Regions from separate parts of the Streptomyces sp. NPDC056486 genome, predicted to be linked through region 3. Evidence: riboswitches for the same ligand, from Rfam matches in the RefSeq annotation. Region 3 holds a riboswitch; each other region holds the start of a gene.

Region 1 (8,004 bases), on a different contig from region 3:
ATCTCGGTGATCGCCGTCTCGGCCTGGGCGTCCGCCCCGGTGAACGGTTCCTTCTCGTCGTCGCCGAGGCCGAGCGCCACCGGCAGTACCGCGAGCGCGGCGACGATGACGAGGAGCACCATGTTGATCTTCGCGTTCCGGCTCATGCTCATCAGGCGCCGGCCCCCGTCCCTGTCTCCGTCTTCTTCGTCGCGGTCACGGTCGACTGCTTGCCCTGCAGCAGTACGCCGAGCCGCGTGAGCTCGCCCTTGCTCGACTGCACGAGCAGCCGCATCACCAGGACGGTGAGCAGTCCCTCACTGACGGCCAGGGGGATCTGCGTGACGGCGAAGATGCCGCCGAACTTGCCCAGAGCGCCGATGAATCCGCTGCTCGGGTCGGGGAACGCCAGGGCCAGCTGGACGCTGGTGACGCAGTACGTGGACAGGTCGGCGACGAACGCGCCGAAGAACACGGCGACCATGAGCGGCACGTCGAACCGCTTCAGGAGCCGGTAGACGGCGTATCCCGCCCAGGGCCCGACGATCGCCATGGAGAACACATTGGCGCCGAGCGTGGTGAGCCCGCCATGGGCGAGCAGCAGGGCCTGGAACAGCAGCGTGATGGTGCCGAGCACCGTCATGATCGGCGGCCGGAACAGGATCGCGCCGAGCCCGGTGCCCGTCGGGTGCGAACAACTGCCCGTCACGGAAGGGATTTTCAGGGCGGAAAGGACAAAAGTGAAGGCTCCGGAGGCGCCCAGGAGCAGTGTGCTCTCCGGGTGCTCCTTGACCTCACGGGTCAGGGAGCGGACTCCGTGGACGACGAACGGCGCGGACGCTACGCCCCAGGCGATCGCGTGCGCCGGTGGGAGGAAACCCTCGGCTATGTGCATGGCTAAGCAGACCCTCTCCAGCACCTCGTGGATGGACAACGCGCCTTGGCCGGTCTCCTGGCTTACGGGTCATACCGACCGGACTCCGCCTTCCCGGATGCGTGTGCACCCAGTGGCTGCCGCGAGGGCTGGAGCCGGACTTCCCGATCACAGTGGCGAGGGCCGCACCGGCATCACACCGGATTTCCCGTTCACCAAGGCGTGGTGACCATAGTGCGCAACCGAGTTTCCTGACAACTTGTGGGACGGCTGCACCTGTGGCACGCGAGCGCACCCGACCAGGGGCGTACGCCCCTGGTCAGCCCCTGTGCACCGCGGCCGGGGCGCCTCAGGAGTGCGTGAAGCCGGGCGGTCGCTTGTCGACGAAGGCGGCCATGCCCTCCTTCTGGTCCGCGGTCGCGAACACGGCGTGGAAAAGGCGGCGTTCGAAGCGGACGCCCTCCGCCAGAGTCGTCTCGAAGGCCCGGGACACCGCTTCCTTCGCCATCATCGCGACGGGCAGGGACATGCCCGCGACGGTCTCGGCGACGGCGAGGGCCTCGCCGACGAGTTCAGCGGCGGGCACCACGCGGGAGACGAGCCCGGCCCGCTCCGCTCCCTCGGCGTCCATGGTGCGGCCGGTCAGGCACATCTCCATGGCCTTGGCCTTGCCGACCGCGCGGGTCAGCCGCTGCGAGCCGCCGATGCCGGGGATGACACCCAGTTTGATCTCGGGCTGACCGAACACGGCGGTGTCGGCGCCGTAGCAGTCGTCGATCCAGGTCCGGTGACCGGCAAGGTCGCCGGGCGGTGGCTGGCGCACGTACATCTCCAGGGCGTCCCAGACCGGCTGCGTGGCGAGGTCGTCAAGGAACCCGGGCAGGTTGCCGGAGGGCACGAAGTGATCGGCGAGCCCGCACAGCAGGGCATCGCCGGCGCCGATCCGCGCGCCGGTGAGCGCCAGGTGGGTGGTGCGGGATACCGGCCGCGAACTCCACCACCTCCAGGCCGCGTTGAAGGTCGCCGTGCGCGTCGGCCACGGTCTTGCCGTGCTCGGCCGAAAGCATCCGCGCCAGGGAGTCTCGCTCCGCCTCGACGAGTTGGAGGAAGCGCAGCAGGACACGGGCGCGCCGCTGCGGGTTCCAACGGCCCCACTCCTGCTGCGCGTTGACCGCGTCGGCGATCGCCGTCTCGGTGTCGGCCCGGTCGGCGAGCGGTACGCGGGCCTGGACGGTGCCGGTGTTGGGGTCGTACACGTCGCCGAAGAGGCCGGAGGCGCCGACGGTGTGCTTACCGCCGACGAAATGGGTGAGTTCACGGACCATGGGTGCCTGCTCTCGTCAGGTGCGATCCGGGGAGGGCACGGCGAGCCGCCGGCGGGGCGCACGGGTGTGTGCGCTGCCGGTGCGAGCCGCGGGACAGCGGACGTCGGGACCGTCAGGCGTGGAGGAAGACCACCGGAGGTCGCGAAGTCCTATGAGCGCGTGGCGAGTTGACCGCGCTCCGCCGGATCACCAGGGTCGTGGGTACGGACCGGTGCCATGCGTGTCTGCTCCATCCTCGTGGACAACACGGAACATTCCGCGGCCGGTATCCTGACTCCCGGATCTACGCGCGGCGCCCGCCTTCCCGGCAGACCTCGCCAGTGGCGTGTGGATGGCAGCACACTCCCCGGTCACAGTGGCGGGACCGTGCCGGTTTCACACCGGCTTCCCTGCACCGCGGACCTTGTGCCACGAAGATATAGTTGGACGTCCTAGTAAGTCCACCCCCTCATTCGCCGCCCGCCCGCTTCCCGGCCACGGGGTAGGGCACGAAGGTGCTGCTGTTCTCGTCGATCGCCAGGCTGCGGTCCAGTGGTGGCACCGCCCGCTGGGGGCAGTCCGTGCGTTCGCAGAGGCGGCAGCCCATGCCGATGGGCACGGCGGATGACGCGCTGTCGAGGTCGAGGCCGTCGGAGTAGACGAGCCGTGAGGCGTGGCGGATCTCGCAGCCGAGGCCGATGGCGAAGGTCTTGCCGGGCTCGCCCCAGCCGCCGCGGTGCCGGGTGACCGCTCGGGCGGTCCACAGGAATCGCTGTCCGTCCGGCATGGAGGCCACCTGGACGTGGATGCGCCCTGGCGCGGCGAACGCCTCGTACACGTTCCACAGCGGGCAGGTGCCGCCCGCGCGGGAGAAGTGGAAGGCGGTGGCGGACTGCCGCTTCGACATGTTGCCCGCCCGGTCGACCCGCACGAAGGAGAAGGGCACACCGCGCAGCCGGGGCCGCTGCAGGGTGCTGAGGCGGTGGCAGATCGTCTCGTAGCCGAGTCCGAAGTGGTCGGTGAGACGCTCGATGTCGTAGCGGAACTCCTCCGCGGCCGCGTGGAAACGGCGGTAGGGCAGGATCAGCGCGGCAGCGAAGTGGTTGGCGATCCCGATGCGGGCCAGCGGCCAGGCCGCGGCCTCTCGGTCGAAGTCCTCCGACGCGAGGGCGGACACCTCGTCGGCGTACTCGAGGAGCACGAGCTGAGTGGCCATCCGGAACGCCTGCTGGCCGGGGCGAAGACGGTTGGAGAGGTGCAGGACCCGGGCCGTCGGGTCGTAGTGGTGCAGGAGCTCGTGGGCGTCCGCGGCCAGGCGCACCCCGTGGCGCTCGGCGAGGCGTGCGGACAGGGCGCGCACGACCTCGCCGGGGCGTATGCCGATCTCGGCGGCGAACTGTTCGGCGGCGAGATCGATGTCGTGCAGGTAATTCTGGCGCCGGTAGAAGAACTCACGGATCTCCTCGTGCGCGGAGCGGGGCTGCGCCGCCGTTCCCGGCCCCCGCCCCTCCGCGGCTTCGGAGAGCTGTTCGGTGAGGTGCTGGTTCCTTCGGCCCAGGTCCACCAGGACCGTTGCCACGGCGGGCATGCGCGATGCCAGGTCCGAGAGGTCGGACGCGGACACCCGGCCGGCCAGGACCTCGCCGGTGAGGGCGTCCCGCAGGTCCGCCACCAAGCGGCTGGTGTCGCGCTCGGAGAAGAAGCCCGGGTCGACTCCGAACGCCTCAGTGAGCCGCAGCAGCACGGGCACGGTCAGCGGTCGGGAGTCGTGCTCCATCTGGTTCAGATAGCTCGGCGAGATGGCCAGGGTCCGGGCCAGATCGGCCTGGCTCATGCGGCGCTCCTCCCGCAGCCTCCGCAGCCGTGCTCCCGCGTACGTCTTGCTCACCCATGGCTCCTGTCCGGTCACGGTCACCCTCGTCGGCACTGCCCGTGATGGTAGCCACGCGAAAGGGACTGCAGGCATTAACAGAGTTGGCAATACGGCGCCGGAAGATGCGCAGAAGTTGGCAGCTTTCCCTGCTTGATGGCACTGAGTGCCGATGCCAGAGTCGTACTGCGGCCCGCCGGACTCCGTCGGGCGGATCGGAAACGGGGTACGGCTCAATGCCCTGACGTCGGCGATCCCGACCCTTCCACCCGGCTCGGCAGCATTGCTCGGATGGCTCACCCCGGAATCGGCGGGCCGCACCCTCAACTCGTCCGGCACCCAGTGTCAGACATTCGCATAGTTCACGAGTCTTCAGGAGACGGTCATGGCACAGGCAGGGACGACGACAACGGGGACGACGACCGCAACGGCCCAGGAGCTGGCTCAGCGGTGGGCGACCGACTCCCGCTGGAAGGGCATCGAGCGCACCTACACCGCCGAGGACGTGGTCAGGCTCTCCGGCAGCGTCCGTGAGGAGAGCACCCTCGCCCGGCGCGGGGCCGAGCGGCTGTGGCGGCAGCTGCACGAGCAGGACTACATCCACGCGCTCGGCGCCCTGACCGGCGGTCAGGCCGTCCAGCAGGTCAAGGCCGGTCTCCAGGCGATCTATCTGTCCGGCTGGCAGGTGGCCGCCGATGCCAACCAGGCCGGGCACACCTACCCCGACCAGTCGCTCTACCCCGCCAACTCGGTTCCCCAGGTGGTCCGCCGGATCAACAACGCCCTGCTGCGCGCCGACCAGATCGCCACCGCCGAGGGCGGTGAGGACGTCACCGACTGGCTCGCGCCGATCGTCGCCGACGCCGAGGCGGGCTTCGGCGGTCCGCTCAACGCCTTCGAACTGACCAAGGCGATGATCGCCGCGGGTGCGGCGGGCATCCACTACGAGGACCAGCTTGCCTCCGAGAAGAAGTGCGGCCACCTGGGCGGAAAGGTCCTCGTGCCCACCGGCCAGCACATCCGCACCCTCAACGCGGCCCGCCTTGCCGCCGACATCGCCGATGTGCCGACGCTGATCGTGGCACGTACGGACGCGCTCGCCGCGAACCTGCTGACCAGCGATGTCGACGAGCGTGACGCCCGGTTCGTCACGGGCGAGCGCACCGCTGAAGGCTTCTACCGGGTGCGGAACGGCATGGAGCCCGTCATCGCCCGCGGCCTCGCCTACGCCCCGTACGCGGACCTCATCTGGGTCGAGACCGGCACCCCTGACCTCGCCCAGGCCCGCGAGTTCGCCGAGGCGATCCACGCCGAGCACCCCGACCAGATGCTCGCCTACAACTGCTCGCCGTCGTTCAACTGGCGTGCCTCCCTGGACGACGACCAGATCGCCAAGTTCCAGCGCGAGCTCGGCGCGATGGGCTACCGCTTCCAGTTCATCACCCTGGCCGGGTTCCACTCCCTCAACCACGGCATGTTCGACCTGGCCCGCGGCTACGCCGAGCACGGCATGACCGCCTATGTGGACCTCCAGGAGCGCGAGTTCGCCGCGCAAGCGCAGGGCTTCACCGCCGTGAAGCATCAGCGGGAGGTCGGCACCGGGTACTTCGACCTGGTGTCCACCGCCGTCAATCCGGCCTCTTCCACGACTGCGCTGTCCGGTTCCACCGAGGAGGAGCAGTTCCACTAGACGCTTCGCTGGCTCTGCGTTGTCACCCGCGGGCCGGTGGGAGCTGAGCGCGCAGTTCCCCGCGCCCCTTACGGGGCGCCCCCCCACCGCCCCGTCAGTCCGCCCCCCCCTGCTGAGGAGACCCGCATGTCCATCTCCGCTCCGACCTGCCGTGTCCAGGTCCTCGGCCCGCCGGGCGACCGGCACGACGAGATCCTGAGCCCCGAGGCCCTGGAGTTCGTGAGCCGCCTCGTCCATGCCTTCGCCGATCGCCGTGCGGAGATCCTCAAGGAGCGCATGCGGGTGGGGGCCCGCCTTGCTTCCGGCTCTGCGCTCGACTTCTCCATCGCCACCGCCCGCGTACGGGCGGACGACTCCTGGCAGGTCGCGCCTCCGGCGCCCGGACTGACCGACCGCCGCGTCGAGATCACAGGACCGCCGGAGCGCGGGACGGCGGTCAACGCCCTCAACTCCGGCGCCCAGGTGTGGATGGCGGACTTCGAGGACGCCACCTCACCCACCTGGGACAACATCATCGGCGGTCAGCTGAATCTGCTCGACGCCATCGAGCGCAGGATCGACTTCACCACGCCGGAGGGCAAGCGCTACCGGCTCGGGGAGCAGGTCGCGACCATCGTCGTCCGCCCGCGCGGCTGGCATCTGACCGAAGAGCACCTGTGGCTCGAAGGACGCCCGGCGCCCGCCTCCCTCGTGGACTTCGGGCTCTACTTCTTCCACTGTGCCCAGCGGCAGATCGACGCCGGGCACGGCCCGTACTTCTACCTGCCGAAGCTGGAGAACCGCGACGAGGCACGGCTCTGGAACGACGTGTTCGTCCTCGCCCAGGACCTTCTCGGCATCCCACGCGGCACGATCCGAGCCACTGTCCTGATCGAGACCATCACGGCTGCCGTCCAGATGGAGGAGATCCTCCACGAACTCCGCGAGCACAGCTCCGGCCTCAACGCAGGGCGCTGGGACTACCTCTTCAGCCTCATCAAGACCTTCGGGCACCGCACCGACTTTCTGCTGCCCGACCGGGCGAAGGTCACGATGACGGCCCCCTTCATGCGCGCGTACACCGAACTGCTCGTACGCACCTGCCACAAGCGGGGCGCCCACGCCATCGGCGGCATGTCCGCCCACGTACCCGGCAAGGACCCGGACGCCCACCAAGCCGCGCTCGCCACGGTGCGGCGCGACAAGGAACGCGAGGCCGAGGACGGCTTCGACGGCTCCTGGGTGGCCCATCCCGCCCTTGTCCCCGTCTGCCGAGAGGTGTTCGACGGGGTGCTCGACACCCGCCCGCATCAGATCGACCGCGCCCGCAACGACGTCGAGGTGACGGCAGCACAGCTCCTTTCCGTGCGCCGCGTCAGCGCGCCGCCCACGTCGGAGGGTGTACGCACCAACATCGCCGTCGCCCTGCGCTACTTCGCCGCCTGGCTGCATGGGCAGGGAGCCGTCGCCCTGTACGGCCTGATGGAGGACGCGGCCACCGCGGAGATCGCCCGGGTGCAGATCTGGCAGTGGCTGCGGCACCGGGCCGTCGACCGCGAGACGGTTCTTGAGCTGATGGAGGACGAGCTCGCCGCCCTGGGTGCGGAGTATCCGTGGGCGCCGGTCGACGAAGTCCGTGGACTGTTCCACCGGACCGCCTTGTCGCGGGAGTTGCCCGCGTTCTTCACCACGGATGCCTACAGCCGCCACCTCGTGCACCGCCCGGAGGGACAGTCATGACCGCAGCCATCCGCCGGGTCGGCGTGGTGGGCGGGGGCCAGATGGGCGCCGGAATCGCCGAGGTGTGCGCCCGCGCCGGTCTGGACACCGTGGTGTGCGAGGCCGACGGGCCGACCGCACGCGCCGCCCGCGAACGCGTGGCCGTATCGCTCGAACGTGCCGTACAGCGCGGAAAGTTGGACCGCATCGGTGCCGAAGACGCACTGGCCCGCATGGTCTTCACCGGCAGCCTCGACGACCTGGCCGATCGCCAGCTCGTCGTCGAAGCCGTCGTGGAGGACGCCGCGGCGAAGACCGAGGTCTTCGCCGCCCTGGACAAGGTCGTCGAGGACCCCGGCGCGATCCTGGCCACCAACACCTCCTCCATCCCGGTCATGCGTCTGGGCATGGCGACCCGGCGTGCCGATCGCGTCCTCGGCCTTCACTTCTTCAACCCCGCCCCCGTACTCCCCCTGGTCGAGGTCGTCTCCTCGCTGCACACGGCCGCCGAGGCGGTCGCCGCCGTCCAGGACTTCGCCACGGACACCCTGGGCAAGACGGTCGTCCGGTCCCAGGACAGGGCGGGCTT
Region 2 (11,185 bases), on a different contig from region 3:
CGTCGCCCCGCTACACCTTCCTGCCTGGCCGTGAAGTGCGCGAAGTCGTCGGTGAGAGCGCGGTGCGGGACGACCACGGTGACGTACACACCGGTGATGTCGTCGTGCTCGCCACCGGTGCCTGGCTCGGCGGTCTCGTCCGTGAGCTGGCCGGGCCCGACCTGCCCGTGCGCCGCGTGCGCCTGCAGATGATGCAGACCGAGCCCCTCGGAGAGGCGCTCACCACCTCCGTCGCCGACGCGGACAGCTTCCGCTACTACCCGGCGTACAAGTCGGACGCCCTCGACGCACTCAACGCCGGACAGGCGCAGACGCCGACCGCCGCCGCGCACAAGATGCAGCTGCTCATGGTCCAGCGCAAGGACGGCGGCCTGACCATCGGCGACACCCACGAGTACGAGCACCCCTTCGCCTTCGACACCCTCGAAGACCCCTACGACCACCTCACCGAGGTCGTCGAGGGCTTCCTGGGACGCCCGCTGCCCAAGATCAAGCGGCGCTGGGCCGGGGTGTACGCGCAGTGCGTCGACACCACCCGCGTCGTGCACCGCCAGCAGGTGCGCGACGGCGTGTGGCTGGTCACCGGGCCCGGCGGGCGCGGCATGACGTGCTCGCCCGCGATCGCGGAGAAGACCGCCGACAAGTTGGGATGGTGAGGGAATTGAGGCAGGAGTTGGACATGCGGTGTGGGCTTGTCGTCCTCGACATGGCCGGTACGACGGTCGCGGACGGCGGGCTCGTGGAGAAGGCCTTCTCCGCCGCCGCGCGGGAACTCGGCGTCGAGCCGGGCTCCGCCGACCACGCCGAGAAGCTGGACTACGTACGCGCCACCATGGGCGAGTCCAAGATCTCCGTCTTCCGGCATCTGTTCGGCGACGGGGCCCTTGCCCAGCAGGTCAACGTGGCCTTCGAGAAGGCGTACGGGGAGCTGGTCGACGGGGGTCTGATCGCGCCGATCCCCGGTGCGCGGGAAGCAGTCGAGGAGCTCAAGTCGGCTGGTTCGACCGTGGTGTTGAGCACGGGGTTCGCCCGTGTCACGCAGGACGCCATCCTGGATGCGCTGGGATGGCGGGACCTGGTCGAGCTGACCCTGTGCCCGGCCGACGCGGGTGGTCGCGGGCGGCCCTACCCGGACATGGTGCTCAGCGCCTTCCTGCGGACGGGGGCGGTGGACGACGTCCGGCGGATCGCTGTCGTGGGCGACACGGCGTACGACATGAAGAGCGGGGTGCGGGCCGGGGCCGGTGTGGTCGCCGGGGTGCTCACCGGGGCGCATGACGCGGAGGCGCTGCGAGGGGCTGGGGCCACGCATGTACTCGGCTCGGTCACCGAACTCCCATCGATACTCAGGGGTGTTGACGAGTGACCGGCGCCACCACCACCCCCACCCCCACCCCCACGCGCGTACGCAGCGGCATTCGCTTCGAGAGCGTCTCGGTCGCCTACGGCAAGAACACCGTCCTCGACTCGTTCGACCTGACCGTCGAGCCCGGCGAGGTCATGGCCCTGCTCGGCCCGTCGGGCTCGGGCAAGACCACCGCGCTGCGGGCCGTCGCCGGGTTCGTGCGACCCGCGTCCGGGCGGGTGTTCATCGGGGAGCGCGATGTCACCGGGCTGCCGCCGCACCAGCGGGGGATCGGGATGGTCGTCCAGCAGTACGCGCTCTTCCCGCACATGCGGGTCGCGGACAATGTCGCCTTCGGCATGAAGGCGCAGAAGGTCGCCAAGTCCGAGATTCCGGGGCGGGTCGCCGAGGCGCTTGAAATGACGGGGATGGCCTCGTACGCCAAGCGGTTTCCCCGGGAGCTTTCCGGAGGGCAGCAGCAGCGGGTCGCCATCGCGCGGGCGTTGGCCATTCGGCCGGGGGTGCTGCTGCTCGATGAGCCGCTTTCCGCGTTGGACGCGCAGTTGCGGTCGGGAATGCTGGGGGAACTTGCCCGACTGCACCGGGAGTTGCCCGATGTCTCTATTTTGTACGTCACCCATGACCAGGTGGAGGCCTTGACGCTGGCGGATCGGATCGCCGTCATGGACAAGGCGCGGTTGCGGGACTGCGGGACTCCGCAGGAGCTTTATCGGGCGCCTCGGACCGAGTTCACGGCTTCTTTTGTGGGTAACGCGAATCTACTTCCGGTCACGGTGGGTTCGGGTGATGTCGCCTTCGGCGGGGCGGATTTGAAGGTCGATACGGGGGAGGCGGCTCGGGGGGCCACCGCCATGTTGTGCGTGCGGCCGCATCTGGTCGGCCTCGGGGATGGACCCAATGCTCTTTCCGGTCGAGTCGCCGAGGTGCAGTGGCGGGGGGCCACCCATCGGCTGTACGTCGATGTCGCCGGGCAGCGGGTTAAAGCGGACCTCCGGGAGCTTCGGACCCCGCCGGGTATCGGTGACGAGGTCACGCTGCACTTCGCGCCCGAGGATGCGGTGCTGCTGTCTGGTGGTGTGAACGATGGCTAGCTCTGATGGACGCCTCTTTGACTCTGGACCGGGGTTGCAGGCTGTGCCCACCCGTTCCGCCGTGCGGAACGCCTGCCCACAGCAGGAGCGGGCTGGCCGGTTGGGCCGCTTGGGCAAGGGAGCGCCGGAAGACGGACCGGCGCGGAAGCGGCGCCGAGTGCCCGCGTTCGTGTGGGCCCTGCCCCCCGTCGCAGCCCTCGCCCTCGTCTTCCTCTACCCCCTCGCCCTCGTCGTCCAGCAGTCCGTGCAGCCCGACACCGGGGGGACCTCCCTCAAGCCCTACTCCGACGTCTTCGCGTCCGAAGCGTTCCGGGAGGCCCTCGGCACCACCGTGTGGCTGGCCGTCGGGGCCACGCTCGGGTGTCTCGTGCTCGGGTTCGCGCTCGCGCTGATCATCGCCTTCGTGCCGTTCCCGGGAGGGAAAGCCGTCGCCAGGTTCATCGACGTCTTTCTCTCCTTTCCGTCCTTCCTCATCACCCTCGCCCTGCTGTTCATCTACGGCACCAAGGGCATGGCCAACGGAATGTGGACGGACGCGACCGGCGCCGCCGAGGGGCCGTTCCAATTCCTCACTACCCCGTGGGGCGTTCTCCTCGCCGAGATCACGTACTTCACGCCCTTCGTGATGCGCCCCCTGCTCGCCGCGTTCTCGCAGATCGACACCGCGCAGCTGGAAGTCGCGTCGAGCCTCGGGGCGAAGCCGGGACGCATCATCCGGCGGGTCATCCTGCCCGAGGCGCTGCCCGCTCTCGCCGCGGGCGGCAGCCTCGTACTCGTCATGTGTCTGAACGAATTCGGGATCGTCCTCTTCACCGGCGCCAAGGGGGTCACGACCCTCCCCATGCTCGTCTACAGCAAGGCCATTCTCGAGTCCGACTATCCGGCCGCCTGTGTCGTCGCCGTGGTCAACATCGCGATTTCCGTGGGCCTTTACAGCCTCTACCGGGTGGTGAGCCGCCGTGTTGGTGCATAGCCGCAAGGGGAAGTGGGCCACCTGGGCTCTCTTCTTCGTCTTCTTCCTGCCTCTCTTCGCGCTTCCCCTTCTGGTGATCCTGGCCGCCTCGTTCTCCTCGCACTGGTCCGGCGCTTTCCCCTCCGGATTCACCACGGAGCACTACGCGTCCGCCACCCGCGGGGATTCGCTCGACGCGCTCACCACCAGCCTGGTCACCGCCGTCACCGCCAGCCTGCTCGCGCTGACCGTCGGGTCCTGGGCCGCGCTCGCCGCAGCCTCGCTGAAGAGGGGAGCCAAGCGCGTACTCGACACCCTCTTCATGCTGCCGGTGGCCGTACCCTCCGTCGTCGTCGGGCTCGCGATCCTCGTCGCGTTCAGCAAGCCGCCGATGATCCTCAACGGCACGCGTTGGATCGTGATCCTCGCGCACACCATTCTTGTCACCGCGTTCGCCCACCAGTCGGTCTCGGCTGCCATCGTCCGACTCGACCCGGCGTACGAACAGGCCGCCGCATCGCTCGGAGCCCGGCCCTCGTACGTCCTGTGGAAGGTGAAGCTGCCGCTCCTGCTGCCGTCGCTCACCGCGGCCGCGGGCCTCTGCTTCGCGCTCTCCATGGGCGAGTTGAGCGCCACGATGATGCTCTACCCGCCGGACTGGATGCCGCTTCCCGTGCAGATCTACGCGGCCACCGACCGCGGCTCCCTCTTCACCGGTGCGGCCGTCGCCGTGGTCCTGATGGCGGCGACGCTGCTCGTCCTCTTCGGCGTCTCCCGCATCCGCACCCGCGCCTCCTACCGCTGACTTCCCCTGACTTCCGCTGACTTCCTCAAGGAGTACGAACGTCATGTCCTCTCGCACCACTCACACCAGAACGCTCGCCGCCCTCTCCGGCGGCCTCGTCCTCGCGGGCTCCCTCACCGCGTGCGGCGGCGACTCCTCCGCGTCCGACGCGAAGGAGGTCACCGTCTACAGCGCCGACGGCCTCAAGGGCGAGAACGGCGACGGCTGGTACGACCGGGTCTTCAAGGACTTCGAGAAGAAGACCGGCATCAAGGTGAACTACGTCGAGGGCGGCTCCGGCGAGATGGTGCAGCGCGCCGTCCGCGAGAAGTCCAACACGCAGGCCGACGTCATCATCACCCTGCCGCCGTTCATCCAGCAGGCCGACGAGAAGGGCCTGCTCCAGGCCTACAAGCCCGAGGGCTCCGCTCAGGTCGACGGCGCCGACAAGGCCACCGACGGCAAGTGGACCTCCGTCGTGAACAACTACTTCGGCTTCATCTACAACAAGAAGGAACTCAGCGGCGGCAAGGCGCCCAAGACGTGGGAGGACCTCACCGACGCCTCGTACAAGGACAAGGTCCAGTACTCCACGCCCGGCGTCGCGGGTGACGGCACCGCCGTGCTCATCAAGGCGATGCACGACTTCGGCGGCAAGAAGCCCGCCATGGATTACTTGAAGAAGCTGCAGACGAACAACGTCGGCCCGTCCGCCTCCACCGGCAAGCTCGCGCCCAAGGTCGACAAGGGCGAACTCCTCGCCGCCAACGGCGACGTCCAGATGAACCACGCCCAGTCCAAGGACATGCCGAACCTCGGCATCTGGTTCCCCGAGAAGGAGGGCGGCAAGCCCACCACCTTCGCCCTGCCCTACGCGGCAGGCCTGGTCAACAAGGCCCCGCACTCCGCCAACGCCAAGAAGTTCCTCGACTATCTGCTCAGCCAGAAGGCCCAGCAGCAGGTCAGCGAGATCGGCGGCGGCTTCGCCGCGCGCAAGGACATCAAGGCCACCGACGCCAACGCGGTCGAGCTCGACGGAATCATCGACGGGGTCGAGATCTTCGAGCCCGACTGGTCCGACATCTCCAAGAACCTCCAGACGTACGTCGAGGACTGGAAGTCGGCCACGGGAAGCTGACCGACGATCGAGGAGTGATCGAGGAGTGATCGAGGGGTTCACGATCACCGCATCCTGATTAGGCTGAGGGCCGTCGGCACAGAGCTGTCCCGGCGCCTCTCAGCTCACCCGCTCATCGCAGACCGCAGGAGTGCACCCCATGGCAGAGCGCAAGCCCATCGAATCGTGGCTCACCGACATGGACGGCGTGCTCATCCACGAGGGCGTGCCGATTCCCGGCGCCGACGCCTTCATCAAGAGGCTCCGGGAGTCCGGGAAGCCCTTCCTGGTCCTGACGAACAACTCGATCTACACCGCCCGCGACCTCCAGGCCCGCCTCACCCGCATGGGCCTCGAAGTGCCCGTCGAGAACATCTGGACCTCGGCGCTCGCCACCGCGAAGTTCCTTGACGACCAGCGGCCCGGCGGCACGGCGTACGTGATCGGCGAGGCGGGGCTCACCACCGCCCTGCACGACATCGGGTACGTCCTGACCGACCACGACCCGGACTACGTGGTGCTCGGCGAGACCCGTACGTACTCCTTCGAGGCCATGACCAAGGCCGTACGGCTCATCAACGGCGGGGCTCGTTTCATCTGCACGAACCCGGACGAGACCGGGCCCTCCACGGAGGGACCGCTCCCCGCAACGGGCGCCGTCGCCGCGCTGATCACCAAGGCCACGAAGCGGACCCCGTACTTCGCGGGCAAGCCGAATCCCCTGATGATGCGGACCGGGCTCAACGCCATCGGGGCGCACTCCGAGACCAGCGCGATGATCGGCGACCGCATGGACACGGATGTCCTCGCCGGTCTCGAGGCGGGAATGGAGACCTTCCTGGTCCTCACGGGCCTGACCACCCGCGATGACATCGACCAGTACCCGTTCCGGCCTTCCAACGTCGTGGACTCCATCGCTGACCTGGTCGACCGCGTCTGACCGCCTCCGCAGCACCACCCGTTTGCCGCACACGGGAGGCGTGACGTGCCGCCGCGCGTGAACCTCGAAACAGGAGGTTCACGATGCGTAGAGGTCCACTCACCCTGCGTGGCATCGCTGGTATAGCCGGGGCGGCTGTCCTCGCCACGCTTCCCGTCGCAGCCACCGCACCCGCGTACGCCCATGACGAGGGAAAAGTGCATGCCACGGTCTCCCCGTCCAGCGCCGCGGCCGGGGCCAAAGTGGAGATCAGCGTCACGGGCTGTGACGGTACGACCGGGTCCGCGGGGTCCGGGGCGTTCGACGGGGACGCGAAGCTCACCGGCAGGGACGGCGACAAGTACTCGCTGAACGGCTCCGCCACGATCCGGAACGGCGTCTCCGGCTCGTACGAGATCACCGTCGACTGCGACGGCCACCCCCACCAGCGCGCGGGCTCCGTGGAGGTCGTCCAGCACCACACCACCCCCGTCTCGCCGGTCCACGCGGGTGGCGGCGGCACCGCGCAGCTGGCCGCGCACGCCCAGGAGGCGGGCCCCGGCACCCGGCACGCGGTGATCGGCCTGGTGCTCGCCGGGGTTGCGGCCGTGGCCGTGGCGTTCCGCAGTGTCCGCCGACGCCGCTCCGAGTGACGGGCGACGACCGAGATGTCGGGCCATGAGAAGCCGGCTGGGCACGGGCGATTCCTCACCGGGGTCGCCTGGGCGCTGCTGCTCGTAGGGCTCTGGCTGTGGGGCAGCGACATCACCGACGTACGCGGCGGTGTCTCGGAGCCCACGAACGGTGACGTCGCCGCGGTGGGCCGTCCGTTCGGTGTCGAACTCCCGGACGCGCACGAGCCGTTGGGCGCCGCGAAGCCGCAGCGCGTCGAAGTCCCCTCGCTGAAGGTGCAGGCGCCCGTGATCACCCGCGGGCTCGATCAGGACGGCGCCATCGATCCGCCGCCCTTCGAGCAGGCGAGCTCCGTCGGCTGGTACGGCGGCGGGACGCGCCCCGGCGCGGCGGGCACGTCCCTGTTCGTGGGCCACGTCGACACCGAGACACGCCCCGCTGTCTTCTACGACCTCAGCGCGGTGCGCCCGGGCGAGAAGGTCCGGGTGACCCGGGATGACGGCTCGGTCGCGGAGTTCACCGTGGACGACGTACAAGTCCTCAGCCGGGACCGCTTCGACGCGAAGAAGGCGTACGGCCCCCACGAGGAGGGCCGTGCCGAACTCCGCCTGATCACCTGCGGCGGCACGTTCGACCGGGCGACCAAGACCTACTCGGCGAACGTGGTGGTGTCCGCCTACCTCACCGGCGTGGGGTCGTAGGGCCTGCGCCGGGGGCGGCGCCCGGGCGCGAGGGCACTCCCGCCGCGCTCGCGCCCATGGGGGCACCCCCGGCGGCCCTCTCCCGGAAGGACCGCAGGCCCAGGCCTCCGAAGACCGCCGCGAACACGGCCCACAACAGGGCCTGCGAGGCGACCGAGAGGACGCGGAAATCCCATAGGAGCGTCGCGTCGACCGGGACCGGGTCGGGGTTGTCCGGGAGCAGGAAGAGCACGGCCAGGACGGCGGCCACCGTGAGGGCCGCCGCGATCTGCCGCACCGGGACGGTTCTGGCCGACAGCCGTACGTACACCTGCCGGACGAGGATCATGCCGAGGACGCCGATCACGATCGACGCGAGCCACATCGCCTGACGGTCGCCGACCGTGCCCGCGTCCCCGACGCCCGGCGGGTTCGCCGGGTAGCGCAGACCGGGAAGCAGGGAGACGGCGAGGAAGGCCGCTCCCGCGAAGGTCAGGGCGCGCGGCCACGGGTCCGCGCGCGGATCGCGGCGGTGCACCAGGGCGTACGCCACCGCGAAGAGGGCGCCGATGGCCAGACCGGCGACGATCGCGGTGACCACCAGGCCCGCGTGCTGCGTCGAGCGCGTGAACAGCTCCTCGTGGTGCTGTGCGGACTGCCCGGCACCGTGCGCGTGTTCCTGGGCCGCCGCTCGTTTCTCCTCGGCGCGGATCGCCCGGTCCATCAGCGGCTCGGCGAGGAGCAGGGAGAAGAGACCGGCCGTGAGGCCCGCCGTTCCTCCCGCCACGAGACCCCGGCCGAGCAGGGGCAGGACAGGTGAGGACGAGGACGAGGACGAGGGAGGCGAGGGGGGTGGCATGGTGCCGCGTCCGTCCCCGGTCAGTGGCACGGGGCACCGAAGAGGTGCCTGCCGTCGTGCGCGAACTCGTGCAGATAGCTGCCGGTCGCCGAGATCAGTGAGCCGTTGTCGATGAAGACGGCGTAGAGCGCGATCAGCGCGATGATGACCGCGGCGGACGCGATGAGCCAGTCGCGGGTATGGACGGTGGCAGCGTCGGCCGCCGCGCTGTCGGTGTGCGGTGCCGCGGTGTGCAGTGACATATCGAAGGGCCTCCTTCTGGGGTTTCCACGCCCCGAAGCAGGAGTACGACAGCTCAGTTCCTGACTTCCGCACGCCGTGCGGGCGTTCGGTCACAGTGGCGGGACCGTTCCGGAATCGCACCGGGTTCCTGTCAACCGTCGTCTCGATGTATGTACTTGTGTCCCGGAGAGTCCCAGTTGGTCATGGACACTGTCAACGGTGTACGTGTCTGCCCGTGTCCGGCTGCGTATGCCTGTGTATGCCTGGGTCTGCTTTTGTCTGCCTGTGCCTGTGCCTGTGCCTGTCTCTGCCTGCCTGTGCGCCTGCCTGTGTCAGGACAACCTGGCCCGGTCGGCGGCCCGCTCCCCCCGGAGCCGTCGACCGGGCTGGTCCTCGACCGCGCGCGCACGAGCTGCGGGAGTAACCCGGCGCCGGCGCGGGAGGTTCGGTGGCCAACCCCGCAATGCGGGATGGACGATCAGGCCGGGGGCTTGGGCCGTTGGGACGACTCTAGAACGGATGGGCGCTGGAGCCTAGGGGGCGATTGACGCCAAGTCGTGATCCGCTTTCTCTCCGTGATCATCGCAGGTGGTGGCGTTTCCGGAATGACCTTCGGAGAGATTCGGATCAACTGCCGCGCAGTACCGAGTCGTTGAGCGTCCCCTTGATCACCTCCGTGGCGACCAGGTCTATGACCAGGCGTTCTCTGCGTGCGTACCGCCGCAGCGCCTCAAAGGCCTCATCCACACCAGTGTGCCAGCGCTCAGCGAGTATGCCTTTGGCCTGTTCAATGCGTATGCGGCTGGTCAGGGCGCCTTGGAGCTGTGTGGCGAGGATCCGGTACTCCGTGTAGGCGCGGTGATTGTGCAGACCTACCGCGGCCGCGTCGGCGATCGCCTGGGCCAGGTTCAACTCCCCGTTGATGTGCGGGACCCCGGAGGTCTCGGGCATGAAGACGTTGAGCGCGCCGAGCAGGGTCTTGCGCTGTCGCAGCGGTACCGCGTACGTCATTCCGATTCCATGGCGCAGGGCAAGCGGAGTGAACTCCGGCCAGCGCTGGGCAGGTTCGGCCGCGGTGAGCTGTACCGGAGGCACGGGCCGCCCCGTGCCGAGGCTCTCCACGCAGGGCCCGCCGGTCTGTTGGGCCCCGAGCAGGGCGAGCGCCAGCTCACGGGGGTGGGCGCCGGCGGCCCCCGCGGGTGCGCCCGCGCCGTCGAAGACGACTCCGGCCGCGGACGCGTCGAGCAGTTCCACGGTGTGGCCCGCGACCCGGCTCAGATAGCGCTCCGGGTCGAAGTCGTCGTCCAGGGTGTTCGTGGTCTCCAACAGGACTTGGGCCAGTCGTAATTCAGAGGTGTGATCCCGCATGGTCTCCTCCCCAAGAGCTGCGCCCCGCGCCCTGCTCGCCTACCCCCGGGCGCCGCGCTGTAACAGCTCACCAACAGGTATCCGTCGCGGGCGGGCGGGCCTCGTGGGCCGGGAGTGCGTATGTCAGGATTGAGAAATCGGACAGTGCACCCAAGGGGGAGTGGATGTACCACAAAAACACCGGCCCCGGTCATCGGATCGTGGCCCGGGGGGTGAAGGCTGCGGCGGCGTTTGCGGGGGCGGCGCTGCTGCTGTCGGGGTGCTCCTCCGATGACGGCAAGGACTCGTCGGGGCAGCCGGTCAAACAGCAGCCGAAGGGCTCCGACCCGTACTGGGTCAACCCCGAGGGCAACGCCGCCAAGCAGGTCGCTTCGTACGAGAAGGACGGCAAGAAGGACGACGCCGAACTGATCCGCAAGATCGCCGAACAGCCGGTTCCCGAATGGATCATCCCGGAGAACGCGGAGGATCAGGCACGCGGCTTCACCGAGGCCGCCCAGAAGGCCGACAGGGACGCCCTGTTGGTCCTCTACAACATCCCGCACCGTGACTGCGGTCAGTACTCGGGCGGCGGCGCGGCCGACGGCAACGAGTACAGGAAGTTCATCGACCAGGTCGCCAAGGGCATCGGCGACCGCGGCGCCACGGTCATCCTGGAGCCGGACGCGGTGCTCCACATGGTCGACAACTGCACGCCGGAGGAGTTCCACGAGGAGCGGTACGACCTTCTCAAGGGCGCCATCGAGAAGCTCAAGTCCCTGAAGAACACCAAGGTGTACCTGGACGCGGGCAACGCGGGCTGGAAGAACCCCGACTCGCTCTGGGAGCCCCTGAAGTGGTCGGGCGTCGAGCAGGCCGACGGCTTCTCGGTGAACGTCTCGAACTTCCAGACCACCGAGGTCAGCAAGGAGTTCGGTAAGAAGCTCTCGGCGAAGATCGGCAACAAGCCGTTCGTCATCGACACCGCACGCAATGGCAATGGGCCTTATGACAAGGGCAAGGATCCTTGGTGCAACCCGCCGGGCCGGGCGTTGGGCGAGGCGCCCACCACGAAGACGGGTGATCCTCTGGTGGATGCGTACCTCTGGGTCAAGCGGCCTGGTGAGTCCGACGGCACGTGTCGGGGTGGCCCCAAGGCGGGGGCCTGGTGGCCCGAGTACGCGCTGAAGCTGGCGGCTGCCGCCAAGTAGTAGC
Region 3 (11,185 bases):
CAGGAGCGGGCGCGGGCTCCCGTCGGCATACGCGGAGATCTCCGGGATCTCCAGGAGCGGCATGTCGGAGGAACCGTTCACGGCCTTCTTCTCCTGTGGGCGAGGGCGCGGTCCACCAGCAGGTTTCCGCCGACGCACAGCGCCGTCAGGAGACCGGCGGGTACCAGGACGGCGGCGGGCTGGGTGAACAGGGCGTCGCTGTTGCGCTCGATGAGCACGGCCCAGTCGGGCGAGGAAGCGGGGAGTCCAAGACCGAGAAAGTTGGCGGACGCCAACAGGTACAGCACGGCGGAGAACCGGCCGCCCGCATCGGTGGCCAGCGGAGCGGCCAGCTCCCGCGCCAGATGCCGGAGATGGATGTACGCCCAGCCGTGCCCCTGCATCCGCAGCGCCTCGACGACCGTGCGGGAACCCGGCGCGAGCGCGGCGCCACGCACCAGGCGTGCGACGGCGGGGACTTGAAGCATTCCGGCGACCGTCACCAGCCAGAACCACTCACGGTGCCCCGTCGCGGCCAGGGTCATCAGGACCAGCAGGCCGGGGAAGGCGAGGAGCAGATCCAGTGCACGCATCACCGCCTCGTCCAGGCCACGCCGCGGACCCGCGGCCAGCAGACCCAGCGGAACCCCGGCGGCCATACCGACCAAGAGTGCCGCCAGGGCGCTGCCCACCACCGAGGCACCGCCCTGCAAAACGAGCGCCAGCACGTCGCGTCCAAGGACGTCCGTGCCGAGCAGGTGACCCGCCCCGGGCGGCTGCGAAGGCAGCGCATCCTCGTCCGGTGACGCCTCCCCCGCCAGCCACGGCCCCAGCAGGGCCGCGAGCACCGGCACCCCCAGCAGAAGCAAGGCGATCCACGGCATGCGCGGTCGTACCTCACCCACCGGGTCGGCCTTCTCCGGCAGCATCACGCCGTCACCTCCCTGCGCGGTGCGAGGCGGTGGGCGACCAGATCGGCGACGAGGTTCACGACGACGGCGGTGCCCGCGAACAAGAGTGCATACGTCTGTACTTGGGGCAGGTCCCGGTTCTGCACCGCCTCGACGAAGCCGCTGCCGAGGCCGCGGAATCCGAACACCGCCTCCACGAGCACGGCGCCGCCAAGGAGCCCCTCCACGCACCGGGCGTACTGCTGGGCGGCGGGGCCGAGGGCATTGGGCAGCACGTGGCGCAGCACCACCGTGCGTTCCTGCATGCCGAGGAGCCGTAGGTGCTCGGCGACGGGGCCAGGCTGTTCGGCCGCTACGCCCACGCGGATCTGGCGCGCCAGATCACACAGGTGCCTGGCCGTCAGTACGGTGACGGGGAGCACCAGGACCGCGGGCTCCGCCAGCAACGCGGCCGTGTCCATACCGACGGCGGTGGCGGGCAGCAGTCCGGCCGCCAGCGACACCGATGCGACGAGCAGCAGCCCGAGCACGAACTCCGGGACGGCGTGCAGCAGCACGGCGGCCGCGTTCAATGCACGGTCGGTGCGGCTCCCCTCTCGCAAACCGGACATGGTGCCGAGCAGCGGCGCCACCACGGTGACGAGGACCAGCGCAGGCACACCGAGCAGCAGCGTCACCCCGGTTCGGCGGCCGATGTCGTCGACCACGGGCAGCCCGGTCGTCAGGGAGTTTCCGAGGTCACCGGTGAGCAGGCGGCCGAGCCAGTGCCAGAAGCGGGTCCAGGCCGGTTGGTCAAGGCCCAACTGTTGCCGTAGCGCTGCCACTTGTTCGGGCGTACCGAGTTCACCGCGCAATACGTCGGCGGTGTCGCCGGGAAGGAGCGACCCGACGGCGAACACAGCCACCAGTACGAACAGGCATTGGACCAGTGCCAGGAGCGAACGCCGCAGGATGTAGGCGCGCACCTCAGCCGATGCGGACCCGGTCGAAGCGGGCCCAGTCGTGGGAGTTCGGCGGTGCCGCGCGCAGGCCGCGGACGGACTCGTCGATGGCGTCGTTGGCATCGGAGAACGCCCACACAAGGAGGCCGGATTCGTCGCGGGCGATCTTCTGGGCGCGGGCAAGCAAGCTCAGCCGATCCTTCTCGTCCCGGGTGGTTCGGGCTCGCTCGAGCAGCGCGTCGAACTTCTTCGACGCGTACTGCGTCTGGTTGCGGGCCGCTCCGCCACGGACCCGCTGTTGCAGGAAGTCGGAGACAGGCAGGGTGGAGGTGGTGTTGAAGGCGGCGACGCCCTTCGTCTTGATCTCGGAGAAGTAGGTGCTGGAAGCACGGGTGTTGGCCGTCAGCTTCAGTCCGACCTCGCGCAGCTGCCGCGCCATCAGATCCGCGGCCGGCTCCCACGCGGCGTCGACGGAACTCGTCTCCACGGTGATGTGCAGGCCATCGGCGCCGGCCTCCTTCACCAACTTGCGCGCTTCGTCGACATCCCGTGCACGCGGCTCGAGGTCGTCCGGGTAGCCGCGCAGGCCCATCCCGAACAGGTCGTCGCCGATCTCACCGTGGCCGGCAAGCGCGATACGCACCAGCGCCGCCCGGTCGATGCCGAGCTGTACGGCCCGCACCAGGCGTGGATCGTCGAACGGCTCGCGGCCGGTGCGCAGGAGGAGCTGCTGCGCGGTCGCCCGCTCGGCCGTCAGCAACCGGGTCGAGCTCTCCTTCTTCAGCCGTTCCACGGAGGAACCGGCCATGTCGGCGGCGTAGTGCACCTGCCCGGACAGCAGCGCGTTGAGCCGCGCCGACTCGTCGTTCGCCGGGACGATCTCGAGCCCGGCGATGTGCGGAGCGCCGTCCCAGTGGTCCGCCCAGCCCCGGTAGCGGGCGATGCCTCCGGGCGTGAACGACACATAGGTGAAGGGACCGGAGCCGACGGGCTTGCGGAAGTCCTTCGTCCCGTCGGGGATGATCTCGGTGCCGGGGCCCGCGAGGACGGATGGGAACTCGAAGTTCGGCGCCTTCAGCTTGAAGACCACGGACCGTTCGCCGTCGGCCTTGCTCGCGGCGAAATCGATCGAGGAGAGCAGCACCTGCGAGGGCGAGCCGGTATCGGGGTCGGCGGCGCGGCGGTAACTGTAGAGGACGTCGTTCGCGGTGACGGGCTTCCCGTCGTGGAATTCCGCCGCGCGCAGACGTATTCGCCACCGGGTGCCGGAGGCGTCGCTCTCCCATGACTCCGCGAGGCGCGCACGGACGGACATGTCGTCCGCGTACGTACCGAGCGTGTCGTAGAGGGCCTTGGCGCGGGCTTGGTCGACGAAGTTCGGGGCGACGTGGGGGTCGAGGGTTTCCTGGGAGCCGCCGGCCGTGAACGCGGCGCGGAACCGGTCGCTGCCTCCCCCGTCCTTCCCGTCCCCGCCGCAGCCGGTGAGCAGGCCGGACGCGGTGAGCGCCAGGGCGCCTCCGGCGGCAAGGACTCCTCGTCTGCCGGGTTCCGGTCGCTGCTTCGGCGCCGTCCGGGCATACGTGATCACAGTCGATCCTCTCCGGGGTGTCCTCGCCCCTGCTGTCAGACCGGCGACGGGTCAGTCTCCTGACTCCCGGATCGTCGCTCGCCTCCGCCTTCCCGTCCACGTGCGCGGACAGTGGCGTGCAGGAGGATCGCTCCCCGGTCACAGTGGCGGGACCGCGCCGGATTCACACCGGCTTCCTGGCTCCCGTCGCCTCGTGTGCTCATTGTTGCGTACGAGGCAATAGGTGCGGGCCGTGCGGTGAGCGGTGACGTCAAGCAGCCCGCGCCGTGGGCTTCGGCAGCGGCGCGAGGGACGCGTACTCCAGCGGTGCGGACGGGTCGATCGACACATCGAGCGGAGCGGGTTGGGCGCCGGAGCGGACCAACAGGTCACCGACGGCGGCGATCATGGCACCGTTGTCGGTGCACAGCGTCATCGGCGGTACCCGCAGCTCGATGCCCGCGGCCCGGCAGCGCTGTTCGGCCAGGGCCCGCACACGGGAGTTGGCGGCCACTCCCCCGACCACGATCAGTGTCCTCACGTCGTGATCGCGGCACGCACGCAAGGCCTTACGGGTGAGGACGTCGGCGACGGCCTCCTGCAGCGCGGCCGCCCCGTCGGCGACCGACGGCTCCGCGCCACGCTGCCGGTGCTGCTCCACCCAGCGTGCGGCGGCCGTCTTCAATCCGGAGAAGGAGAACGCGTACGGGTCGTCCCCGGCCCGGGTCAGCGGGCGCGGGAAGGTGACCGCGCCCGGGTCGCCGTCACGCGCGGCGCGGTCGATGGCGGGCCCGCCGGGATACGGCAGGCCCAGGATGCGGGCGACCTTGTCGAAGCACTCGCCGGCCGCGTCGTCGAGCGTGTCGCCCAGGTGCAGGATCAGCTCGCGCACCAGGTCCGGGACCAGGAGCAGGGAAGTGTGGCCACCGGAAACGATGAGGACCACGCACGGCTCGGGCAGCGGGCCGTGCTCAAGGGTGTCGGCGGCGACATGTCCGGCCAGGTGGTGCACTCCGTACAGCGGGACGTCCGCCGCGTAGGCCAGGGACTTCGCACCGGCAAGGCCGACCTGCAGGGCGCCGGAGAGGCCGGGTCCCGTGGTGACGGCGACGGCGTCGATCTGCTCAAGTCGCAGACCGGCGTCCGCCAGGGCTTGTCGCACGACCGGAGTGAAGGCGTGCAGATGGGCGCGGGCTGCGATCTCGGGCACCACGCCACCGAAGCGGGCGTGTTCGTCCATGCTCGACGCCACCACGTGGGCAAGGAGTTTCCCGCCCCGCACGATGCCCGCGCCGGTTTCGTCGCACGACGACTCGATCCCCAGCACCACCGGTCCACTCACCGCGACCCTCCTTCTGCACATTGTCGCTAGTTGCAATATATGTGCAATAAGAGAGTGGCGAGCACACCCGCCCCCCGATCGCCGCCGCGTCCCCGGCGCAGTCTCATATCCCCGCTGACTCCGTCGCCGGCTCCAAGGGGAAGTGGCACAGAGCTGTGTGGGAGTCGGCCGCGCCCGTCGTCCCGCGGACCACGAGCGGCGGCGCCTCGGTGGCGCACACGTCCTCGGCACGCCAGCACCGGGTACGGAAGCGGCAGCCGGAGGGGATGTCGAAAGGCGAGGGGATCTCCCCCTGGAGCTGGATCTCCTGGTCACCACTGGCGCGGGAGGCGTCCAGGACCGGTGCGGCCGACATCAGCGCCGAGGTGTAGGGGTGTTGGGGGCGGTCGAAGACCTCCTCGGTGTTCCCGTGCTCGATGACCTTGCCCAGGTACATCACCGTCACCCGGTCGGCGATGTAGCGCACCACGGACAGGTCGTGGGAGATGAACACGTACGCGACACCGAGGCGTGAGCGGAGTTCCGACAGGACGTTCAGGACCTGCGCCTGCACGGACAGGTCGAGGGCGGAGACGGGCTCGTCACACACGATGAGGTCGGGGTCCAGGGCAAGGGCGCGGGCGATGCCGATGCGCTGGCGCTGTCCGCCGGAGAACTCATTGGGGTAGCGGTGGGCGTCGCTGTCCCGAAGACCGACCAGGGCGAGCAGTTCGCGGACGCGTTTCTCCCGGGCCTTCGGACCCGGTACGACGTCCCGGTGGGTGCGCCAGGGTTCGCCGATCAGATCGGCGGCCGACATGCGCGCGTTGAGGGAGGCGAAGGGGTCCTGGAAGACCATCTGGACGCGGCGGCGCCAGGCGAGGAGTTCCTTGCCGCGCAGGGCGAACGGGTCGGTGCCGTCGAACCGCACCGTGCCCGCGTCGGGCCGTTCGAGGCCGAGCAGCACCCGGGCCAGGGTGGACTTGCCGCAGCCTGACTCGCCGACGAGTCCGAGGGTCTCTCCCCTGCCGAGCTGTACGTCGACGCCGTCCAGGGCGGTCAGCCTGCGACGGCCGCTGCCGAAGCTCTTGGTGACGCCGCTGACCTCGAGCAGCGGACGCGCTTCGGCTGCCTCCGGTGCGGCGGGAGCCGCGGCGGTGGCTCGGGGCTCAGACATTGGCCAGCTCCTCTGAGAAGTGGCAGGCGGTCGTACGGCCGTCGCCCGACGGACGCAGCACCGGCCGTTCCCGGACACAGCGTTCGCGTACCAGCGGGCAGCGGTCCTGGAAGACGCAGCCGGGCGGCACCGCGCTCAGCTCGGGCGGGCTGCCGGGCACGGCGGGCAACGGGCGCCCTCGTACGGCGTGTTCCGGGACCGAGTCGAGCAGTCCCCGTGTGTAGGGGTGGCGGGGAGCGGAGAAGACGTCCCGCACCGGTCCGTTCTCCACGACCGTGCCCGCGTACATCACGACCACGTCGTCCGCGCGCTGGGCGACTACGGCCAGGTCGTGGGTGATCAGGACGAGAGCCATGTCGCGTTCGTTCTGGATGTCCCGCAGCAGCCGCATGATCTGCGCCTGCACGGTCACGTCGAGCGCGGTGGTGGGTTCGTCGGCGATGAGCACATCGGGGTCGAGGGCGACGGCCATCGCGATGAGGAGGCGCTGGCGCATGCCGCCGGAGAACTGGTGCGGGTAGGAGCGGGCCCGTTGCCTCGGCTCGGGGATGCCCACGCGCGTCATCAGCTCGATCGCCTTCTCCTTGGCCTGGCGCCGGGAGAGTCCGCGGTGGATGCGGAACGGCTCGCCGATCTGACGGCCCACCGGCTGCACCGGGTTGAGGGCGGTCAGGGCGTCCTGGAAGACGATCGACAGGACGGGCCCTGCCAGTTTGCGGCGTTCCGCCGGACTCAGCCGCAGCGTGTCGCTGCCCCTGATCCGGACCTCACCGCCGGTGACATCGGCCGCGGGGTCGAGGAGTCCCACGACCGACAGAGCGGTCATGGATTTGCCGCAGCCCGACTCGCCGAGGAGAGCCAGGGTGCGGCCGCGGCGGACGCTGAAGCTGACGCCGTCCACGGCGCGCACCGTCCCCAGGGGCGTACTCAGGTCTACGCAGAGTCCTTCGACGTCGAGGGCGACGTCGGGGGCGACGGTGCCGGACGGTGCGGGGGCGGCGGTCGTCGTCACGGGATCAACTCCGGAGGAACGGCGGCGGAGACGCCACGGCGCTTCGTCGGCAGCGTCAGACGCCAGCGCTGTGCGGGGTCGGTGGCGATGCGGGCCCAGGCGGCGAGGACCGTGGCGGACACCGTGGTGAGCACGATGGCGAGCCCGGGGAGCACGGTGATCCACCAGGCGGTCTGGAGGTACTGCCGCCCCTGAGCGACCATCAGGCCCCAGCTGACGTCCGGCGGCTGGATGCCGATGCCGAGGAAACTCAGCGACGACTCGGTGAGCATGACGAAACAGAAGTCGAGGGTGGCGACCGTGAGCAGCGTCGGCAGGGCGATCGGCAGTATGTGCCAGTAGATGATCTTCCTGCTCGGCGTGCCGAAGGTACGGGCCGCGTCCACGAACAGTCGGCTGCGCAGTTCGGCGGCTTCCGCCCGCGCGGTGCGCAGGTATACGGGGATGCGGGTGACGGCGAGGATCAGCACGATGTTCAGCGCGCTGGGCGAGAAGACGTAAAGGACGACCACCGCGATGAGCAGCGAGGGGAAGCTGAGGATCACGTCGGCGACGCGCATGGCGAGACTCTCGCGCCGGCCACCGTGGTAGCCGGCCCAGAGACCGAGGGCCGAGCCGATGGCCAGCGAACACAGCACGGCGGGGACGGCCACGGACAGGGTCGTCGCGGCGGCCTCGACGAGGCGGGCAAGGACGCTGCGGCCCAGGACGTCTGTACCGAGTAGTCCGTACACCCCGTCGCTCAGGGACGGTGGCCGCAGAGAGTCGTCCAGGTTCTGACGCTGTGCGCGGTCTTTGATGATCAGCGGGCCGAAGAGCGCCACGAGGGCGACCAGGGTGAGGATGACGGCCCCGACGGCCGCGGCGCGGTCCCGGCCCAGCATCAGCCACCAGCGCGACGCGCGGGCGGGTTTCGCGGTCTCAGGAGCGGCGGGGGCGGCGGAGTGCTCTTCTCTGGGCATGTGGTCTCTGGGCATGGTGCTTCCTTCGCTCACGCCGGTACCGCCTGACGCACGCGGGGGTCGGTCAGCGCGTGACAGACGTCGACGAGGATGTTGAGCGCGAAGATCGTCACCGCGGTCAGGAGCACCGCCGCCTGCAGTACCGCGAAGTCGCGCTGGAGGATGGAGTCGATCATGAGTTTGCCGATGCCGGGCCAGCCGAAGATCGTCTCGACGATCACCGCGCCGTTGACGAGGCCCACCGTCAGATCGCCCGCCACGGTCAGGACGGGTGTCACCGCGTTGCGCAGGGCGTGCCCGAAGATCACTCGCCGGGGCGCGGCGCCCTTGCTCCGGGCGATCTTGACGTAGGGCGCGGACAGCGCGGCGACCATGCTGCCCCGCACCACCTGGACAAGGACCCCGAACGGGCGGATCAGCAGGGTGGCGATGGGCAGCACCCAGATCTCGGGTCCGCCCAGCGTGCCGGAGGTCGGCAGGAGTCCGAGGCTCACGCCGAAGACCAGTACGCCCATGATGGCGAACCAGAAGTCGGGGATGCTGGCGGCCGTCATCGACAGCAGGCTGGCGATCCGGTCGACCAGGGAGTTGGGGCGGTAGGCGGCCAGGCTGCCGACAAGGATCGCTCCGGTGATGGCGAGCAGCATGGTCACGCCGGCGAGTTGCAGGGTGACGGGGAAGGCGTCGAGCACCATTCCGCCCGCCGACTCCCCGGTCCGCAGCGAGGTGCCGAAGTCCAGGTGCACGGCGTCGACGAGGTAGTTCCACAGCTGGGCCGGGATCGACAGGTCGAAGCCCTGGGCGGCGGAGAACTCCGCGCGCTGCTCGGGGGTGGCGCTCAGAGGGAGATAGAGGTCGACCGGGTTGCCGGTCATCCGGGCCAGGAAGAACACGCCGAGCACCACGAACACCAGGGGGATGGCGCTGGAGACCATGCGTTTGCGCAGGAAGGGGAACATGTCAGCGCCTCGCCGCCTTTGCCTGGCCGACCTCGGCGAGCCGGAGTTCGTCGCCGGTGGCGGAGTTCGGCTTGTACCGGATCGACCGTGAGAGGCCGAGGAGTCCGTTCATGTGGGCGATATGGGCGTACTGCGCGACGGATCTGTTCTGGCGGACGAGCAGGTCGGCGAAGGCCTTCTGGCGCCTCTCGCCGGACAGCGCGCCCGCGTCGGTGACGAGCTTGTCGAGGTCCTTGCTGCCGAAGGTGGACTGCGGCCCGTCGCTCAGCAGGTACTGACTGGTGGTGAAGGCCGTGTCACCGGCCTGGTTGCCGTGCATCATGAGCAGGGCGACGGGTCCGACGTTCTTGGGCAACGGCCTCAGTTGGTACTGGAGATGGGTGGCGGTGTCGGCCATCCGGACCTTCACGTCAAGACCGATCCGCTCCATCTGGTACTGGAGTGCCTCCGCGGTCTCCGACACTCCGGAGAACATGCCGTTGCGGGCGACCAGGGTGATCGTCCGGCCGGTGGGTACGCCGTCGGCCTTCGCCTCCTTGACCAGCGCCTGGGCCCCGGCCACGTCCTGCCGGGTCGGTTTGATCTTGTCGTTGTGTCCCACCACTCCGGGTGGCACCAACTGGGCAGCCGGTTCGGCGAGTCCGCCGAGCAGGGCGTCGATGATGCCCTCGCGGTCCACTGCCATGTCGATCGCCCGGCGCACCCGCAGGTCGTCGAGCGGCGCCTCGCGGCCGTCGAGTCGTAGCGCGGTCGTCTCGTTGTTGGGATAGGCGACGGTCGTGTCCTTCTCCGCCTCCGTCGGATCGAGTGCCACGGCGATCTCCGCCTCACCCTTGTCGATCATGGCGGCCCGGACACTGGCGTCGCTGCGCCAGACGTAGCGGGCCCGGGGGAAGTCGGGAGCCTTGCCCCAGTAGTCGTCGTAGCGGCTGAGGGAGATCGCGGCTCCGGGCTGCCAGTCACGCACGGCGTACGGTCCTGTGCCGATCGGTATGCGCACCTTGGACTTGGTGTCGGTCGTACGCGGCACGATCTCCACGAAGCTCAGGCGGAGCGGAAGGATGGGGTCGGGCTCGGCGGTGGTGACGGTCAGGCTGTTCTCCCCTGACGTCTTCACCTTGAGGTCGTCGTTGCCGAAGACGTAGCCCTCCACGTTGCAGGCGAGGTCGGAGTTGACGGCCCGTTCGATGGAGAAGGCGGCGTCCTCGGCGGTGAACGGCTGGCCGTTCTGGAAGGTCACCCCGCTGCGTGTGTCGAAGGTCCAGGTGCGGGGCGTGGTCTGCTTCCAGCCGGTCGCGAGCAGCGGGTCCAGGTCGCCGGAGACGGGATCGCGCTCGACGAGGGGTTCGGTGATGTTGGACCGGACGACGACGCCCGTACCGGTCAGTGAGGCTTCGCAGGGTTCCAGCGTCGGCGGTTCCTGGGTGAGCACCACCCGCAGGGTGCGGCCGTCGGCGCGGCCCGCGTCACCGCCCGCACTGTTGGCCACGGCACAGCCGCTGGACACGAGCAGCGTGCCCGACAGGAGCAGCGCGCTCATCGTGCGGGGCCGCCTTCGTCCGGGCGGGTGGGAAGAAACGGAAGACTTCATCGTCGGCGTATCTCCGGGGGGAGTGCTGTCGTGTGGCGATCCGAGTGCGGGCCAACCTCCTGATGCTGTTTACACTTGCGTACCCAGTCCGCATCCGTGAACGCTGAAGCTAAGCCGACGCCGGAGCAGCGTCAAGGCGTGCGGAGGGTCGGATCTCGTGTCCGCGGCGCACCGCACGCCGTCACGGCCCCCTCGACGACGGGAGTACCACCATGCCCAACTCCACTGCCGCCCCCGGCACCCCGACCGGTCCCGGCACCGTGCTCCAGGTCTCTCCGCTGCTCCCCGACCTGGAGAAGGCACTGGCCGAGCGCTACCGCACCGTGCGCCTGCACGAACTGCCCGATCCCGACACCGACTTGCGCGAGTACGCCGACGACGTGGTGGCCGCGGTGACCAGCGCGCGGTACGGCGTCGGCAATTCCCTGATGGACGCGCTGCCGCGGCTGGGGGCGATCATCCACTTCGGCGTCGGCTACGAGACCACCGACGTGGCGCACGCCCGGGCGCGGGGCGTCGACGTCAGCAACACCCCTGACGTGCTCACCGACTGCGTGGCCGACCTCGCCGTCGGCGCCCTGATCGACGTCATGCGCGGCCTGTCGGCCGGTGACAGGTACGTACGCGGTGGGAGGTGGGGCTCCGCGCCCTTCCCGCTGGCTTCCCGAGTGAGCGGCAAGCGGATCGGCATCCTCGGCCTCGGCCGTATCGGCCGGGCCGTCGCGCGACGCTTCGAGGGCTTCGGTGCGAACATCGCGTACTGCT

Evidence for each region. A riboswitch is a leader RNA that binds a small molecule or an ion and turns the genes downstream of it on or off. The one in region 3 is predicted to bind cobalamin.
Region 1: another riboswitch for cobalamin. It lies ahead of ACFQ7F_RS36315 (aldehyde dehydrogenase family protein); the one in region 3 lies ahead of ACFQ7F_RS14645 (ABC transporter substrate-binding protein).
Region 2: another riboswitch for cobalamin. It lies ahead of ACFQ7F_RS14580 (CbtB-domain containing protein); the one in region 3 lies ahead of ACFQ7F_RS14645 (ABC transporter substrate-binding protein).

Annotation. Positions count from the first base shown of each region.
Region 1 is NZ_JBHTSF010000142.1:14,355-22,358, reverse strand. It holds gene ACFQ7F_RS36330 (energy-coupling factor ABC transporter substrate-binding protein) at 1-146, opposite strand, end outside; gene ACFQ7F_RS36325 (energy-coupling factor ABC transporter permease) at 152-874, opposite strand; cobalamin riboswitch at 904-1,102, opposite strand; partial or broken gene ACFQ7F_RS36320 (enoyl-CoA hydratase-related protein) at 1,203-1,793, opposite strand; partial or broken gene ACFQ7F_RS36315 (aldehyde dehydrogenase family protein) at 1,825-2,178, opposite strand; cobalamin riboswitch at 2,421-2,606, opposite strand; gene ACFQ7F_RS36310 (short-chain fatty acyl-CoA regulator family protein) at 2,627-4,045, opposite strand; gene aceA (isocitrate lyase) at 4,413-5,717, shown strand; gene aceB (malate synthase A) at 5,844-7,436, shown strand; gene ACFQ7F_RS36295 (3-hydroxybutyryl-CoA dehydrogenase) at 7,433-8,004, shown strand, end outside.
Region 2 is NZ_JBHTSF010000028.1:66,788-77,972, forward strand. It holds gene ACFQ7F_RS14530 (TIGR03364 family FAD-dependent oxidoreductase) at 1-656, shown strand, start outside; gene ACFQ7F_RS14535 (phosphonatase-like hydrolase) at 680-1,366, shown strand; gene ACFQ7F_RS14540 (ABC transporter ATP-binding protein) at 1,363-2,457, shown strand; gene ACFQ7F_RS14545 (2-aminoethylphosphonate ABC transporter permease subunit) at 2,450-3,430, shown strand; gene ACFQ7F_RS14550 (ABC transporter permease) at 3,417-4,214, shown strand; gene ACFQ7F_RS14555 (2-aminoethylphosphonate ABC transporter substrate-binding protein) at 4,258-5,331, shown strand; gene ACFQ7F_RS14560 (HAD-IIA family hydrolase) at 5,471-6,250, shown strand; gene ACFQ7F_RS14565 (hypothetical protein) at 6,334-6,882, shown strand; gene ACFQ7F_RS14570 (class F sortase) at 6,898-7,563, shown strand; gene ACFQ7F_RS14575 (CbtA family protein) at 7,544-8,401, opposite strand; gene ACFQ7F_RS14580 (CbtB-domain containing protein) at 8,422-8,643, opposite strand; cobalamin riboswitch at 8,676-8,798, opposite strand; gene ACFQ7F_RS14585 (ANTAR domain-containing protein) at 9,251-9,991, opposite strand; gene ACFQ7F_RS14590 (glycoside hydrolase family 6 protein) at 10,156-11,181, shown strand.
Region 3 is NZ_JBHTSF010000029.1:32,821-44,005, forward strand. It holds gene ACFQ7F_RS14630 (ABC transporter ATP-binding protein) at 1-81, opposite strand, end outside; gene ACFQ7F_RS14635 (ABC transporter permease) at 78-908, opposite strand; gene ACFQ7F_RS14640 (ABC transporter permease) at 908-1,855, opposite strand; gene ACFQ7F_RS14645 (ABC transporter substrate-binding protein) at 1,857-3,419, opposite strand; cobalamin riboswitch at 3,472-3,598, opposite strand; gene tsaD (tRNA (adenosine(37)-N6)-threonylcarbamoyltransferase complex transferase subunit TsaD) at 3,670-4,728, opposite strand; gene ACFQ7F_RS14655 (ABC transporter ATP-binding protein) at 4,844-5,896, opposite strand; gene ACFQ7F_RS14660 (ABC transporter ATP-binding protein) at 5,889-6,908, opposite strand; gene ACFQ7F_RS14665 (ABC transporter permease) at 6,905-7,885, opposite strand; gene ACFQ7F_RS14670 (ABC transporter permease) at 7,900-8,829, opposite strand; gene ACFQ7F_RS14675 (ABC transporter substrate-binding protein) at 8,831-10,369, opposite strand; gene ACFQ7F_RS14680 (2-hydroxyacid dehydrogenase) at 10,633-11,185, shown strand, end outside.